DNA from 2 places in the Variovorax sp. LjRoot130 genome. Region 2 is predicted to be linked to the other one. Evidence: predicted binding sites of a transcription regulator. Region 2 holds the regulator's gene; the other holds the start of a gene.
The links. The regulator sigma-54, encoded in region 2, starts transcription at its own class of promoters, with help from an activator protein. The targets are predictions, from matches to a motif close to TGGCANGNAANCTGCTTT.
Positions count from the first base shown of each region.

Region 1 (3,403 bases), on a different contig from region 2:
CACCCGGTCGTTGCTCTCGGTCAACATCCAGAGGAAGCCGGGCGTGGACGCGAGCTTCTTGCCGAAGTCCTTGATCTGGCTGGTGGTGGCGAAGGCATCGGACGCCGGCGCCTTGCTGCGATCGAACAGGCCGATGCGCTCGAGCAGCACCACCGTCGGGTCCAGCATCGACAAGCCGTCACGGTGCTTCTCGATCTCGGCGGCGCCGACGCGCAGCACCTTGTACGACTCCAGGATCGTGCGCGGCGTGCTCAGCTCGATGCGCCAGGCCTTGGCCGCGATGGCGCGATGCTGTTCCAGCGCGTCGGCCCGGTCCGCGCCGACGAAGCCGAAATGCAAGGGGTGCGGCCCCACTGCTTCGGCCATCGCCTTCCAGGCCTCGGCGGGCACCGGCCGCTGCAGGTCGTACAGGCTGCGGTTGGTGCGGCGCGCGAGGATCTGCGCGAACAGCGGGTCCTTGCGCGTGGCCGCATCGGGCATCAGGCGGACGCGCGCCACCGGTCGCTGATCGAGCTTCTCCGGGCCGAACGCACCCTCGGGAAACAGGGTGATGTCGGCACGCAGTCCCCGCTCGCGCGCCGCGATGTCGAGCAGCTCCAGGAAGGTGCCGTGGCTCATCATGATCTGGCGCGAGAACGGGTCGGTCTCGGGCAGCAGCCGGCCAAGGTCGCAGCGCAGCACGATCTCGTCCGGTGTGCGCAGATCCACCAGCCAGGACTGCAGGTTGTGCGAGTGCGGCGCCAGGATCGCGTAGCCGAGGATCCAGCGGCGCGGGTCGGCCTCCGGCCCCGGCCCCTGCCACGGCTCGATGGCCGCAGCGGGCATCTGCTGGCTGCAGCCGGCGAGTGCCGCCGTCGCCGCAGCGAAGACGAAGCCGCCTCCCGCAACCCGAATGAACTTGCGACGATCCATTGCGACTCCTGAGGCCACCTGCCGGGTGGCTGTGCATGGGATGCTGCGAATCTTGATGTCCAAGTACGCAGGTGGCAAGCGCACCGCGCGGCGCGCTTGAGCAAGCTCAAGGTAGGGCACCTCGGCGCCGGGTGGAGGAGCTCGGAGCTGAAGGCCGCTGGCGTGCGCCAAGTCGGTACTGCGCGGCTGCACGTGCAACGTGATCCGTTTTGCAGCAGTTGCTCCTCTACGGCACAGCCGCCCGCTGGAGCAACGACGACGCGCCGCGCGAGGCTGGCGGAAAAACTCCATGCCTGACAACGGCTTGCGTCGTCCGCGATGACGCCGCCGCGGCGTGGCCCGCGCTTTGCACTGAGTCGCTCCGCGGGCCGCGTCGCGTCCCGCCATCCGTTTTTTCAACCACCCGACAGGAGACGACTCATGGACATGGCAGAAATGACCCACCTCGACATTGCGAACCCGTACAAGAAGCAATACGGCAACTACATCGGCGGCGAGTGGGTTGCACCGATCGACGGCCAGTACTTCGACAACCTGACACCGATCACCGGCCAGGCCTTCACCAGCATCCCGCGCTCGAACGCGAAGGACATCGAAGCCGCGCTCGATGCTGCGCACAAGGCGAAGGCGGCCTGGGGCTGCACGTCGCCCACCGAACGGGCCAACGTCCTGCTCAAGATCGCCGATCGCATGGAGCAGAACCTCAAGACGCTTGCCGTGGCCGAGACGATCGACAACGGCAAGCCGCTGCGCGAGACGATGGCGGCCGACATGCCGCTGGCCATCGACCACTTCCGCTATTTCGCCAGCTGCATCCGCGCGCAGGAAGGCGGCATCAGCGAGATCGATCACGACACCTATGCCTACCACTTCCATGAGCCGCTGGGCGTGGTCGGGCAGATCATTCCGTGGAACTTCCCGATCCTCATGGCGGTGTGGAAGCTGGCCCCCGCGCTGGCCGCAGGCAACTGCGTGGTGCTCAAGCCGGCCGAACAGACGCCCGCCTCGATCCTGGTGCTGATGGAGCTGATCGGCGACCTGCTGCCGCCCGGCGTGCTCAACGTGGTCAACGGCTTCGGGCTGGAGGCGGGCAAGCCGCTGGCGTCGAGCAAGCGCATCGCGAAGATCGCCTTCACGGGCGAAACCACCACCGGCCGGCTGATCATGCAGTACGCGAGCCAGAACATCATCCCCGTGACCCTGGAGCTGGGGGGCAAGTCGCCCAACATCTTCTTCGAGGACGTCATGGCGGCGGACGACGCCTTCTTCGACAAGGCGCTCGAGGGCTTCGCGATGTTCGCGCTGAACCAGGGCGAGGTCTGCACCTGCCCGAGCCGGGCGCTGGTGCAGGAGTCGATCTACGAGCGCTTCATCGAGCGCGCGATCAAGCGGGTCGAGGCCATCAAGCAGGGCCATCCGCTGGACCCGTCCACCATGATCGGCGCGCAGGCCTCGCAGGAGCAGATGGAGAAGATCCTGTCGTACATCGATCTGGGCAAGCAGGAAGGCGCGCAATGCCTGATCGGTGGCGAACGCAATACGCAGGTCGGTGAACTCGGCGCTGGCTACTACGTCAAGCCCACGGTCTTCAAGGGCCACAACAAGATGCGCATCTTCCAGGAAGAAATCTTCGGCCCGGTGCTGTCGGTGACGACCTTCAAGACGGAAGAAGAGGCGCTGGAGATCGCCAACGACACGCTCTACGGACTGGGCGCCGGCGTGTGGACCCGCGATGGCGCACGTGCCTTCCGCATGGGCCGCGGCATCCAGGCGGGACGCGTGTGGACCAATTGCTATCACGCCTATCCGGCCCATGCGGCCTTCGGCGGCTACAAGCAGTCGGGCATCGGCCGCGAGAACCACAAGATGATGCTGGACCACTATCAGCAGACCAAGAACCTGCTGGTGAGCTACAGCCAGAACAAGCTGGGATTCTTCTGAAGATGCCCGAAGACGGCGTCAGCCGCGTGTCCGCCACGCCGGCCGCGCAGGCGCTCATCGAGCGCCTGCGCGCCGTGCACGGGCCGCTGATGTTCCACCAGTCCGGCGGCTGCTGCGACGGCAGCGCACCGATGTGCTTCGCCGCCGGCGAGTTCGTCACCGGCGATTCGGACGTCTGCCTGGGCGAGATCGCGGGCACGCCGTTCTACATGAGCCGGGCCCAGTTCGCGTATTGGGAGCATACGCATCTCATCATCGATGCGGTAGCGGGCAACGGCGGCATGTTCTCGCTCGAGCGGCCGACCGGCCTGCGTTTTCTCACACGCTCGCGCCTGTACGACGACGCGGAGTGGAAGGTGCTCGAAGCGCGCGGTTGGCTCTAGCGCCGCGGCGCAGCTCACGCGAACCCGGCAGCAGGCTGCCGGTTCCGCGCGTCATGCGGCTTGCCACGCGAGGTTGCCGTGCTCGAAGATCTGACGCAGCCGGCCGCTGGCCGCGATTTCGTTCACCGCGCGCTGCAGCGCCTGCGCCAGCTCGGTGGCGTCACGCT
Region 1 is NZ_CAXURM020000002.1:1,399,390-1,402,792, forward strand. It holds gene ACSQ86_RS36510 (Acg family FMN-binding oxidoreductase) at 1-912, opposite strand, end outside; gene adh (aldehyde dehydrogenase) at 1,333-2,853, shown strand; gene ACSQ86_RS36520 (DUF779 domain-containing protein) at 2,856-3,236, shown strand; gene ACSQ86_RS36525 (substrate-binding periplasmic protein) at 3,288-3,403, opposite strand, start outside.
Region 1: a site for sigma-54 is predicted at 1,187-1,204, ahead of adh (aldehyde dehydrogenase). Genes of this name have one in related genera too.

Region 2 (3,403 bases):
CGGCATCGTCACGGCCGCGCCCGGCAAGCTGGCCTATTTCAAGCAGAAGCGCGACGCCGGCCCCGACGAGTGGATCGAGGGCGAGTCGGAAGTCATCGAGTACGACAGCCGCGCCGACAACGTGAAGTTCATCCGCCGTGCGGTGATGCGTCGCCTGGTCGGCGCGACACCCAACGACGAAAGCAGCGGACCCTTGATCGTCTACGACCAGAGCAACGACACCTTCACCGTCAACGGCTCGCCGCTGCCGCCCAATGCGGGCGTGGCGACCCAGCCCGGCGGCCGCGTCAAGGCCATCCTCACGCCCAAGGCGGCCGCCTCGGCGCCCGCTGCCGGGTCCGCCAGGCCGGCGGCGCCGGCCGCCTCCGCGCCGGCGTCCGGAACGGGCCTGCGCTCGACCACCACGCTCGGCGGAGAGCAGCGCAAGTGAGCGGCGGCAACGAAGTCCTGGGCAGCCGCCTCGAGGCGCGCGGCCTGCAGAAGAGCTACGGCAGCCGCAAGGTCGTCAAGGACGTCTCGCTCGGCGTGCAAAAGGGCGAGGTGGTCGGCCTGCTGGGGCCCAACGGCGCGGGCAAGACCACCTCCTTCTACATGATCGTCGGGCTGGTTCGGGCGGATGCGGGCGAGATCAGCATCGACGGCGAACCGATCGCGCACATGCCGATCCACCGCCGCGCCCGCATGGGCTTGAGCTACCTGCCGCAGGAAGCGTCGATCTTCCGCAAGCTCACGGTCGAGGAGAACGTGCGCGCCGTGCTCGAGCTGCAGCGCGAACCCGACGACGCGGGCCGGCCGGTGCCGCTGTCGAAGCAGCGCATCGAGGAGCGCCTCGGCGAACTGCTGCACGACCTGCGCGTCGACCATCTGCGCGATTCGCCGGCGCTGGCGCTGTCGGGTGGCGAGCGCCGCCGCGTCGAGATCGCGCGGGCGCTGGCCACGCAGCCGCGCTTCATCCTGCTGGACGAGCCCTTCGCCGGCATCGACCCGATCGCGGTGATCGAGATCCAGCGGATCATCAGTTTCCTGAAGGAACGCGGCATCGGCGTGCTCATCACCGACCACAACGTGCGCGAGACGCTGGGCATCTGCGATCACGCCTTCATCATCAGCGACGGGCATGTGCTGGCACAAGGCACGCCTTCGGAGATCGTCGACAACGCCGAGGTACGACGCGTGTACCTGGGCGAGCATTTCCGGATGTAGGGGACCGTACTTCGATGAAGCAAGGGCTCTCGCTGCGCGTTTCCCAGCACCTGGCGCTCACGCCGCAGCTGCAGCAGTCGATCCGGCTGCTGCAGCTCTCCACGCTCGAATTGAGCCAGGAAGTGGAGCAGATGCTCGACGAGAACCCGTTCCTCGAACGCACGGCCGAAGAGGCGCCGCGCGAGGAGTTCGGTCTCGAGGCGGCCGATGCGCCGGTGCGCGACGAAGACCGCCAGGCCGAGGGCGAGGCTGACTTCGTCCCCGGCTCGGCCGCGGCGCCGGCCGAGGTGGCGGTCGCCGCCAACGGCGATGCCGAAGCGGCTGCGCCCGCCGACAGCGAACCCGACTGGGAGGGCGACGGTACGGTCGACCTCGCGCCCGACGACAGCGAGTGGGGCGGCGATGCGCCCGCGCGCGCCAACAACCTCGGCGACGACGAGCGCACCGATGCGACCGAGCTCGCGCGCAGCCAGGAATCGCTGCAGTCCTTCTTGCACCGGCAGGCGCTGTCGCTGCGCCTGGACGAGAACGACTGCGCCGCGCTGCGCTTCCTGATCGAATCGCTCAACGACGACGGCTACCTCGAGGATTCGCTGCCGGCGCTGGCCTCGGGCCTCGCGGGCGACGACAACGACCAGTTCGACGAACTGGTGCATCACTTCCAGGTCGCGCTGGGCCTGCTGCAGAGTTTGGAGCCGGCCGGCGTCGGCGCCCGCAGCCTCGGCGAATGCCTGACCATCCAGCTGCGCCAGCTGGCGAGCGCCAAGGAGAGCGAGGAGGAGGCCCAGGTGCGCAAGACCGCCATCGCGATCTGCAAGCAGCCGATGGAGCTGCTCGCGCGGCGCGACTTCAAGCGCCTGGCCACGCTCACGCGCAGCAACGAAGACGAGGTGCGCGCCGCACTGCAGCTGATCGCCAGGCTCGAGCCCAAGCCGGGGCGCCGCTTCGTCGACGTCGAGCGCAACATCGTCGTGCCCGACGTGATCGTCACGCGCATCGGCCACGGCACCAACGCGAAGTTCCGCGTCATGCTCAATCCCGAGGTCATGCCGCGGCTGCGCGTGCACGACATCTATGCCGGCGCGCTCAAGCAGCACAAGGGCGAGGGCAGCCAGGCGCTGTCGCAGCGGCTGCAGGAAGCGCGCTGGTTCATCAAGAACATCCAGCAACGCTTCGACACCATCCTCAGGGTCTCCAACGCGATCGTCGAGCGGCAGAAGAGCTACTTCGTGCACGGCGAGCTCGCGATGCGGCCGCTGGTGCTGCGCGAGATCGCCGACGAGCTGGGCCTGCACGAATCCACCATCAGCCGCGTGACCACCGCCAAGTACATGGCCACGCCCTACGGCACCGTCGAGCTCAAGTACTTCTTCGGCTCGGCGCTCGGCACCGAAACCGGCGGCAACGCCTCCAGCACCGCGGTGCGCGCGCTGATCAAGCAGTTCGTGAGCGCCGAGGACGTGAGGAAGCCGCTGTCCGACAGCCAGGTGTCCGAGATGCTCAAGGAGCAGGGCATCGAGTGCGCGCGCCGCACGGTGGCCAAGTACCGCGAGGCGCTGCGCATCGCGCCTGCGAACCTGCGCAAGGCACTCTAGCGATGAGTCGCCGTCCGAGTCCGCTACCAAGCTGGATTCGCCTCGGCCTGGCCTTGATGGCGGTGCTTCTTCTCGCCAGCGGCTGCGCGATGCTGCCGGCCGAATTCGAGCGCACGCCGTCCAAGGCGATGCCCTTGTCCACCGGCACCGTGCTGGGCCGCATCGCCAAGGCCTCGCAGCCGGATGCGGACCTCAGCGGCTTCCGGCTCATGCCCAGCGGCGACTTCGCGCTCAACACGCGGCTCGAGCTCGCGCGCCGCGCCGAGCGCACGCTCGACGTCCAGTACTACCAGATCGACAACGACGAGACCGGCCGCTACCTGCTGCGCACGCTGCGCGACGCGGCCCAGCGCGGCGTGCGCGTGCGGCTCCTGATGGACGATCTCTACACTGCGGGCGAGGACGAGCTGCTGCTCGCGCTGGCCGCCACGCCCAACCTCGAGCTGCGGCTCTTCAACCCGTTTCCGGCCGGGCGCGGCAGCATGCTCAGGCGCTTCTCGGCCTCGCTCTTCGACTTCAGCCGCGTCAACCGGCGCATGCACAACAAGCTCTTCATCGCCGACGGCGCGATGGCGGTAGCCGGCGGGCGCAACATCGGCAACCCG
Region 2 is NZ_CAXURM020000001.1:5,474,732-5,478,134, reverse strand. It holds gene lptA (lipopolysaccharide transport periplasmic protein LptA) at 1-430, shown strand, start outside; gene lptB (LPS export ABC transporter ATP-binding protein) at 427-1,203, shown strand; gene ACSQ86_RS27145 (RNA polymerase factor sigma-54) at 1,218-2,798, shown strand; gene ACSQ86_RS27140 (phospholipase D family protein) at 2,801-3,403, shown strand, end outside.